Regions from separate parts of the Paenibacillus sp. AK121 genome, predicted to be linked through region 3. Evidence: riboswitches for the same ligand, from Rfam matches in the RefSeq annotation. Region 3 holds a riboswitch; each other region holds the start of a gene.
What was found. A riboswitch is a leader RNA that binds a small molecule or an ion and turns the genes downstream of it on or off. The one in region 3 is predicted to bind glycine.

Region 1: linked by a shared signal. The riboswitch ahead of KSP24_RS12760 (alanine/glycine:cation symporter family protein) and the one ahead of gcvT (glycine cleavage system aminomethyltransferase GcvT) in region 3 are both predicted to bind glycine.
Region 2: linked by a shared signal. The riboswitch ahead of sdaAB (L-serine ammonia-lyase, iron-sulfur-dependent subunit beta) and the one ahead of gcvT (glycine cleavage system aminomethyltransferase GcvT) in region 3 are both predicted to bind glycine.

The regions. Positions count from the first base shown of each region.
Region 1 is NZ_JAHPJM010000006.1:69,789-73,066, forward strand. Features, by position in the region: gene KSP24_RS12760 (alanine/glycine:cation symporter family protein) at 1-1,372, opposite strand, end outside; glycine riboswitch at 1,519-1,614, opposite strand; glycine riboswitch at 1,626-1,710, opposite strand; gene KSP24_RS12765 (glycoside hydrolase family 1 protein) at 1,878-3,278, opposite strand, start outside.
Region 2 is NZ_JAHPJM010000016.1:14,506-17,783, reverse strand. Features, by position in the region: gene KSP24_RS22115 (DUF6359 domain-containing protein) at 1-840, opposite strand, end outside; glycine riboswitch at 1,055-1,169, shown strand; gene sdaAB (L-serine ammonia-lyase, iron-sulfur-dependent subunit beta) at 1,381-2,070, shown strand; gene sdaAA (L-serine ammonia-lyase, iron-sulfur-dependent, subunit alpha) at 2,060-2,959, shown strand; gene KSP24_RS22100 (Ig-like domain-containing protein) at 3,119-3,278, opposite strand, start outside.
Region 3 is NZ_JAHPJM010000001.1:89,756-93,033, reverse strand. Features, by position in the region: gene KSP24_RS00405 (PTS mannitol transporter subunit IIBC) at 1-366, opposite strand, end outside; gene gcvH (glycine cleavage system protein GcvH) at 793-1,191, opposite strand; glycine riboswitch at 1,581-1,681, shown strand; glycine riboswitch at 1,684-1,780, shown strand; gene gcvT (glycine cleavage system aminomethyltransferase GcvT) at 1,860-2,960, shown strand; gene gcvPA (aminomethyl-transferring glycine dehydrogenase subunit GcvPA) at 3,084-3,278, shown strand, end outside.

The DNA.
Region 1 (3,278 bases), on a different contig from region 3:
CTACATTGGCACCTGCAAGAATGCCCTTTTTCTTATTAGGATACAAAGAGTTCATATAGGTGCGAGTTTCGGCAACGACAATTCCCGACAAGCCGAGCAATGCAATCAGGTTCGGAAAAGCCATCATTGCGTTAAAAATATCTGCCAGCAGCCAGATGGCATCGAGCTTGATGAACGCGCCTCCGGCAACCAGTATGATGAACAGATAACGGTATGGTTTAATCCACTTGACCCCAAGCAAATATTCAACACAGCGTTCCCCGTAGTAGTTCCAGCCAAGTATCGTTGTGAACGCAAATAAAATAAGGCTAATCGTCACGAGCTCTGCTCCAGCCGGAAAGGCACTGGAAAACGCATGCTGAGTCATCAGACCTCCATCATCATTTCCACTCCATATTCCCGTAACCAGCAATGTAAATCCTGTCAAATTACAAATAATCATCGTATCGATAAAAACGCCCGTCATGGATATTAGCCCTTGTTCTGCGGGCCATTTCGTCTTAGCTGCTGCTGCTGCGATTGGCGCACTTCCCAAACCAGCTTCATTTGCAAAGATCCCTCTGGCAACTCCGCTTCGCATTGCCAGCATAATCGTGGCTCCGGCAAATCCACCCGTCGCAGATGTTGTCGAGAAAGCCCCTTGTAATACTAGTGCGATCGCATGAGGAAGCTCTCCTGCAAACTTAATGAGTACGATTAAACAAACCACGATATAGAGCCCCGACATGAATGGAACAATCTTTGTGGATACCTTGGCGATACTTTTGAGTCCTCCAATCGTAACAACAGCCGTCAATACGGAAATAATGATTGCTGTAACTACTGTTGGCACGCCAAAGCTACTTTCCGTAGAAGAAACGATAGCCTTTACTTGCGGAAAAGTACCGATTCCAAATAGTGCTACAAGAATACCAGAAAAGGCAAACAACATCGCCAGCGGCTTGAAACGGCGGCCAAGCCCGTTTTCAATATAATACATCGGTCCACCCGAAAATTGTCCGTTCCGGTCTTTAACACGGTATTTAACGGATAATAACCCTTCCGCATATTTGGTTGCCATCCCGAAAAAAGCTGCAACCAGCATCCAGAATAATGAACCGGGCCCACCCAGTTTGATCGCTGTTGCGACACCGACGATACTTCCCGTACCTACAGTAGCTGCGAGTGCCGTACTCAATGCTCCAAAGCTACTGACATCCCCGCTGCCTTCGTCCGGCGCTTTACCAATTAGCTTGAGCGCTAAGGGCAATCGAATAATCTGAAGCATCTTCAGACGGATCGTTAGCCACAACCCAGTGCCCATGACGAGAATTAGAAGCGGCGCTCCCCACATCCAACTGTCAATTGTTTCTAATAAATGTACCAAATTCATTTCAACCCGCTCCTCCAGCATATTAAAAAACAAAAAAGAGTCAAATCCGTTGATTCGACTCCTGGAGAGGTTAAAGGCACGAAAAATAAACCAATTTGTACAGGATTTTATCTCTAAAAAGCCTAGAGTATTCCCTGTCACAGGTTATTCGCGTCTCTGTCCTTTTGCCTGAGAGTTTAAGCAGATGATAATCTGCGGTGCACCTTCGGCGCCCAATTAAGGGTCTCTCCAGAGTTCTGTCCGTTTACGGTCCCTGCTTGTTGCTGTAAATCAGCTTAAGCACCTGAGAGTTTTGCCCCTTCGGTCGGAACTTTCGTTCCATCTCCCGCAAACATCAACCAGACATATGAAATTTTTATTTATTATACAGAAAACTTTCAGCGTATTACAAGTGAAAAATTTGTGAAGCCCTCTGACAAATCAATAGGGTGTCTATACAAAAAGCGGGTACAGCAGATTGCATCCTAAGGATTTTCTCTGCTGTACCCGCCAAAACGATATAGAATTACAATTCTTCACCATTGGTTGCTATCACATTTTTATACCAGTTAAATGAGTCCTTTTTGGAGCGTTGGAGCGTTCCGTTACCGTCATCATCCAGATCAACGTAAATAAATCCGTAGCGCTTGGACATTTCGGAAGTAGACATGCTCACAAGGTCGATAGGACCCCAGCTGGTGTAACCAATCAGATCAATACCGTCAGCAATGGCTTCCTTCATTTGGGCAATATGCTGACGCAAGTAATCAATGCGATACGTGTCATGCACAGAGCCGTCCTCTTCTACCTTATCGTACGCACCCAGGCCATTTTCCACGATGAACAGCGGCTTTTGGTAACGGTCATAAAACGTATTTAGTGTAACACGCAGGCCGATCGGATCAATCTGCCATCCCCAATCGGAGGACTGCAAATACGGATTTTTCACACCGCCAATCAGGTTCCCTGCTGCCTTTTCTCCTTCTGGACCTGCCGATACGGCCAAGGTCATGTAGTAGCTAAATGAGATAAAATCAACCGTATTATTTTTCAAAATTTCAGCATCGCCGGGTTCTGTCTGGATCACAATATTATTTTCTTCAAAATAGCGGTTCATATAGTTGGGATACTCCCCACGAGCATGCACATCCGTAAAGAACAGATTCATTTGATTTTCATGCTGTGCTTTCAGAATATCCTCTGGGTTACACGTATGTGGGTAGCTTTCAATGCGAGCCAGCATACAGCCGATCTGAGCATCCGGAATGATCTCATGTCCCCGTTTGGTCGCCAGTGCACTTGCTACAAATTGATGGTGCAATGCTTGATATATCGCTTGTTGCTTGTTTTCTACACGGTCAATAACCACACCGCCGCCAGTAAACGGACTCATAGTCATGACATTGATTTCGTTAAAGGTCAGCCAGTATTTTACTTTATCCTTATAGCGTGTAAATACCGTTTCGGCATATTTTACGTAATGATCTACGACTTCGCGTCCCAACCAGCCATTATACTTCTGTGTCAGACCTAGCGGTGTTTCATAATGTGACAATGTTACCAACGGCTCAATACCATACTTGCGCAGCTCATCGAATACATTGTCGTAAAATTGCAATCCTGCTTCATTCGGCTCGGCATCATATCCATTCGGGAAAATCCGCGACCAGTGGATGGACATCCGGAATACTTTAAAGCCCATTTCTGCAAACAAAGCAATATCTTCTTTGTAGCGGTGGTAGAAGTCCACTCCTTCACGCTTTGGAAAACGGGCGTTTACCTTCCCTGCCAAGATGTCCTCCAGTCGTTCAGACGAAATTTCTATAGCATGATCGTTTTTACGTTCTGCCTTAGGTACATAGGCTATCATGTCTGCGCTGGACAGGCCTTTTCCATCTACGTCAAAAGCACCTTCCAATTGGTTGGC
Region 2 (3,278 bases), on a different contig from region 3:
CGCATTATAGTGGTCGGAGATGAAGAAAACACTTCCCCCGTTATTCACATATTGCAGCAGGGCAGCCTGCTCGGATGCCTTAAAGGCAACATTCGCTTCACCGATGATGAACACATCATATTGGCGCAGCTTATCATAGGTTATGGCCTGTTCTCCATAAGTAAAAGGAATGGGACGGTTCAGTTGGTCCACTGTAAAACCTACATTACGCAGTCCATTGGCAAAGTCGGAGAAGGCGCCTTCAATGACCCAATCTGCTGCCCCAGCCGTCTGTGCGTGCGTATTATCGAACAGCACCTTTTTACCTTTGCCATCCGGCAGTGTAGTACCGGGTTGACCCGGGTTACCAGGATTAGGCTCGCCAGGTTCACCTGGTTCACCCGGCTCGCTTCCGTTCACCAGTTCAACAGCGCTTGGGCTTTTCACTCCACCAAAATTATTGTAGGCGCCGAGTGTACCCGTCACACGGATTTTGTTGCCAATCAGCTCAGGATGGCCTGTTAGCCCAAATTGCCCTCTGTACGCTGATGTCAGCTGTACATCCAATAGATTAGACGTGCTACGTTCATTGGCCTGGTCGGCAATCAGTACGTTAAAATCATTCGCAAACGGAGAAGAAAAATTAGCCGTTTTCGATCCGGTAGCATGTCCGACGATGTAACCTTCCACCGTCACTGTGCCTCCACTGCCTTGGCGCTGAAGTGCCTCGGCTACTGTCAGTGCTCCCTCCGCTTTGACCTGACCGAATGGAACGAAGATCCCGATCAGCAGCGATACGATCGCTGCCAGATGCAGCACCCCTTTCAAGCGTGAACCTGTGAACCGCAAGCCTTTTACCATACGTCAATATCCCTCCTATAATTCCATAAATGTACTTGTCCTCTATCAGATTAGCTGTCTATCTTCTAATTCCTTCCTGATTTCATCCATAATTATGTAAATTTTAATCTCTTTTATCGGAAACTCGCTTGTTTATGTAAAAAATGAACCCTGCGATTGACACCGAGCACGGCATACATTACGCTAAGAAAGATATGTAGAACGGTATACGCGAATGAAGATGACGGGAGAGTCTGTCCAGGGGCTTACACGCTGGCGGCACCGAAGGAGCAAGACGCCAACACCCGGCTGGCGGATAATCTCTCAGGTCCATGTATCGTCATCTGACGCAACTCTGGAGAGAGCGCAAGCCACCCAAGGGGTAAGGCGGTAAGGACACCGTACGAAACTCTCAGGTAACGAGGACAGAGATAAGGGAAACTTCCTTATCCTGTCCTTTTTTGCGCTCACATTGTACGTCAGCATTAGGAACCGTCATAGCCGCGCAAAAACGCGGAAATACCATATACTATGGTAATAGAACATACAGGGGGCCACACCATGCGTTTCAAAGATGTATTTTCCATTATCGGTCCGGCCATGACCGGACCTTCCAGTTCACACACTGCAGGCGCGGTGCGGCTTGCACGCGTTGCCCGTCACTGGCTCGGGACGCAGCCTGACCGTGCCCGCATGACACTGTACGGCTCCTTCGCCGACACATACAAAGGACACGGTACAGACCTGGCGCTCATCGCAGGACTGCTCAATTACGATACAGACGACCACCGAATTCCAGATGCCGAGCAATGGGCGGAGCAGGCCGGGATGATCGTGGAATTTGCCGTCAGCGGACTACCCGCCCCCCATCCGAACACCGTCCGTTTTGAGCTGTGGAAGGGTGAGGATCAGCGTACACTGCTGGGTTCCTCCATCGGCGGTGGCAGCATCCATGTCCAGCAGCTCAATGAATTCCGAGTTAACCTGACCGGGGAGCTGTCTACGTTGGTGCTTCTTCACTCGGATAAGCCCGGTACATTAGGTGCGGTGACTTCAGCGCTCGGCGCCGCTGACATTAACATTGCCTATATGCACGTGGATCGCAAAGGCCGGGATGGAGAAGCACTTACAGCCATCGAAACGGACAGTCTTCCTACGGCTGAATTAATCGCAAAACTACAATCCTTACCACATATGTACGAAATTAAAATGATTAATTTGAAAAAAGGAGCTGAATCTGATGCGATTTAGCCATCTGCATGAAATCAGCGCTATATGCGCTGAGGAATCCACCACGATTGGCCGCCTGATGATTCAAGAGCAGGTACAAGAGACGAATTCAACGGAAGAAGAAATTTTCCGCCAAATGTCTGATTATTATGAAGTCATGAAAGAGGCTGTTCATCGCGGTCAGACGCAAGACACCGTATCCCGCAGTGGATTAACGGGCGGCGACGGCAAGCGCTTAGCCGAATATCTGCGGACAGGGGAAACCTGCTCCGGCGATGCCTCCGCGCTCGCCATGGCTTATGCGCTCTCCGTGTCGGAGGTTAATGCGTCCATGGGGCGCATTGTCGCCACGCCCACTGCAGGTTCATGCGGAGTCATCCCCGGTGTGTTCATTAGTGCGCAGGAGCGGTTCGGCTGGGATGATGAGCATATGGTGCACGGCTTGTTCGCAGCCGGAGCCATTGGCTACGTCATCGCCAACAATTCCTTCATTTCCGGCGCGGAGGGAGGCTGTCAGGCTGAGATTGGTTCAGCCATCGGGATGGCCGCTGGCGCTATGGTCGAGCTACGCGGTGGCACACCTGAGCAGGCCGTTCACGCCGTAGGCCTAGCGCTCAAGAACACGCTCGGTCTGATATGCGACCCCGTCGCCGGACTCGTCGAGATTCCGTGTATCGTGCGCAACGGGCTGGGAGCCGTGACCGCACTTGCCGCAGCGGATATGGCTTTGGCGGGTGTGCGCAGCGCCATTCCGTCTGACGAAGTCATTGACGTGATGCTTGAAGTCGGCAGCGCAATGCCGTCAAAGCACCGCGAGACCGCCAAAGGCGGCTTGGCCCAGACACCGACCGGCAAGCGTTTGACCGAATCCCTTACTCGCAACACATCGGTCAAAAAGGATAAGCCATAGTTTCTAAGCTTTAAACCAATTGCTTTTCCTCTATAAAACAAGGCGACTATCTCTCCTACACATTATCCTAGGGAAAGAGAATTCGCCCTTATAAAGAAAAGAGCAAGCATGCCGTCCCTAGACGTATGCTTGCTCTTTTTCTTTTCAGTCGGTTACAGATTACTGAACGGTTACCTGTACCTTCGTCATTTTACCAGCATATTTTACTGTAATTACAGCTTTGCCCTTACCCTGTGCTTTAATGTTACCGTCTTTGACGGTCGCAACGATAATTCTGGATGAGGACCAGACAGCCGGCTTGGAAACATCCTTCTCCGAC
Region 3 (3,278 bases):
CTTCTTCAATATCCATGCAGCCAGCGGACCAGCTACCATCGCGCCCAGGAACATCGGGATATCGGCCCCCACAATGACCCCCATCGTCATAATGGCACCGATCACACCTCCACGCTGTCCGTGAATCATCGTGCCTCCCGTGTAACCGATCAGCAGTGGCAGCAAATAATTTTTCATCGGATCAACCAGTTGTGCAAAACCCTCATTTGGGAACCACCCGGTCGGAATAAAAAGGGCCGTAATTAATCCCCATGCGATAAAGGCTCCCATATTGGGCATAACCATACCGCTGAGAAAGCGGCCAAAACGCTGTACGGCGACACGAGCGCCACCGTTTGAACTGGACTTTGTGTCCACTGTGCTCATATTCATATCCTCCTTGTGAGTAAATAGCATCACTACCTTTTCTTAAAATTCATACTAAATGACAGCGCTATCTTCATCAACGAAATGAAAACGTACTTTCGTCATGAACGTTGATGACAACATTTAAATTTAAAGTAACGACAAGGCATTATACCTGCATAATTCTTCTTAATATGGCCGATAACAATAGAAATTAGTCGAAAAAACACTGTTGTAAATCTACACAATTTTATAGTGATGCTCTCTTCTAAGTCTGAGCAAACAACGTAAATACGTCTTCTAAAAGACAACAAAAAATAGCCGCTATGTCAGGTCATAGCGACTATTTTATACAAAAACTGAGCGGACTAACGATGCTCTTATTTAATTCAATATCCATATAAAAAATCAGAAATAAAGCGCTATTATTTCATGCTGTATTGCTCATTATTGCTCATCCGAAATCAACTGCTCGTACTGCTCCGCAGACAGCAACTTGCCCAGAGCTTCCTCGACATCATTGCTCATCTCTACTTCGATCATCCACCCCTCTTCATAGGGTGATTCATTCACCAACTCAGGTGTACTTTCCAGAGCTTCATTTACTTTCAAAACGGTTCCCGTCACCGGAGCAAAAAGATCGGATACGGTCTTCACCGATTCAATTGTACCAATCTCCGTCCCCTGTCCAATCGTTGTTCCCGCCCCAGGTAATTCCACAAAAACAATATCACCCAATTGATGCTGTGCAAAGTCTGTAATGCCGATCCGCAACGTCCCATCCACTGTGCGCTGAACCCACTCATGTTCGTCTGTATACCAAAGTTGCTGTTTCACTTCACTCATCCTGCTTCGCCTCACTTCCACATGAATAAAATGCTTTTGATCACCTGTATTAGACAAGTTAAGATTATGACAACAAGAACACCCATGTCAATAATACTAACAAAACTACTCCATACCAACTCATATAGCGCAGTCTATAAAAAAATGATAACTTGTAACAAACGCTTACATATCCTTATTTATACAATAAATGTTTTCCATATTGTTTTATATGACATTTTTATTGACATTTTGAATGGATTTGCGTATTAATGGGTTATAGTAATTGCTTTGAAAATACCTCGACAACTGCAAACGCGGATGAACGCGGAGGGAGAGACTACCAAAAATATTCGCATCGCTGTTGTCGTTTGTGAGACAGTTGGGCACGCGAATCGGATCAAGTTGTTATCTGCAAAGCCGGTTAACATACCGTTGATCCAAAAGGTAGCGCCGAAGGAGTAAACTTGCATTGCAGGTGAATCTCTCAGGCAAAAGGACCTCTGCCGGACGCATCTCTGGAGAGCATCCGTGAAAAGAGCGGATCACCCAAGGGGAAACCTGGTTCACACCGGGGTAACTTTCTGGTATCAAGGACAGAGCTGAAAGAAGAGTATGGACTGCCGTCTATACGTTTCTTTTAGCCTGTCTTTTTTGTTTAGCCGATTACACTGGATAGGAGTGGAAAAATGTCTAATTTGCGAAGAACACCACTATATTCGTCCTACGGGACGCAGCCCGGGGTTCGTTGTATTGACTTTGGCGGGTGGGAACTCCCCGTTCAGTTTAGCGGCATTCAAAAGGAGCATGAGGCCGTCCGACAACGTGCAGGTTTATTCGATGTATCGCATATGGGCGAGTTCTTGGTTGAAGGCAAAGAAGCTGAGGCTTTTTTGCAACAGGTAACCACAAATGATGTCAGCCAGTTGGAACCGGGCCAAGCACAATATTCACTCCTGTGTTACCCCGATGGAGGCGTAGTCGATGACTTGCTTGTATATTGCAAAGGACCAGAGCGCTACATGCTCGTTGTGAATGCCTCCAACATCGACAAAGATTGGGATTGGCTCATACGCCACGTACCAGCATCGGTTCATCTGGAGAATGTGTCTGATGCGATAGCATTGTTGGCATTACAAGGACCGGAAGCAGCACGTATTACCGCAGCCGTGACAGATACAGATATTACGAATCTGGCATCTTTCCGATTCCATGAGAACGTGCAATTGTTCGGAGCAAAAGCACTTGTCTCGCGAACTGGATATACCGGTGAAGACGGTTTTGAATTTTATATCCCTGCTGAGGAAGCACCCGCCGTGTGGGATGGTTTGCTTCGTTGCGGTGAATCGTATGGACTGATTCCCGCTGGACTTGGTGCTCGCGATACGCTGCGCTTCGAGGCACGGCTACCGTTGTACGGACAGGAGTTATCTGCCACAATTTCACCGCTTGAGGCTGGGTTAGGTTTCTTCGTCAAGCTAAATAAAGGAGATTTTATCGGCAGGGAAGCACTGCAACGTCAAAAAGAACAAGGAATTCCTCGCAAGTTAATCGGGCTGGAAATGATTGACCGCGGTATCCCGCGCGCTCATTATCCGGTGTTCGCTGAAGGTCAACACATCGGTGAGGTCACAACGGGTACTCAATCGCCCACCTTGAAGCGTAATCTGGGGCTGGCCCTGGTGGACAGTCGTTTTAGCACCCTATCGACACCGCTGGAGGTCGAAATTCGTGGTAAACGCCTGCGTGCGGAAGTGGTCCCAGCCCCCTTTTATAAACGGCTACGCTGATCTTAATCCTCTTCATTCTAAAAAAGCGATCATGTCAGATATAAAATTCTGGATTTTCCAATTAAGACTATGTATTAGCTAATTTACTATCTAAATTTTGCTTTTCGAAAGGAGCCAGAACCTATGAAGCAGCATCGCTATCTCCCCATGACCGAACAAGACCAAACCGAAATGCTGCGTGTGGTGGGCGTATCATCCATTGATGATTTATTCAGTGACATTCCAGAGGCTATTCGATACCAAGGGGAACTCCCTCTTTCCTCTCGGCTCGACGAAAGAGCCTTAACTCGCCACATGGCCGAGCTAGCCGGACACAAC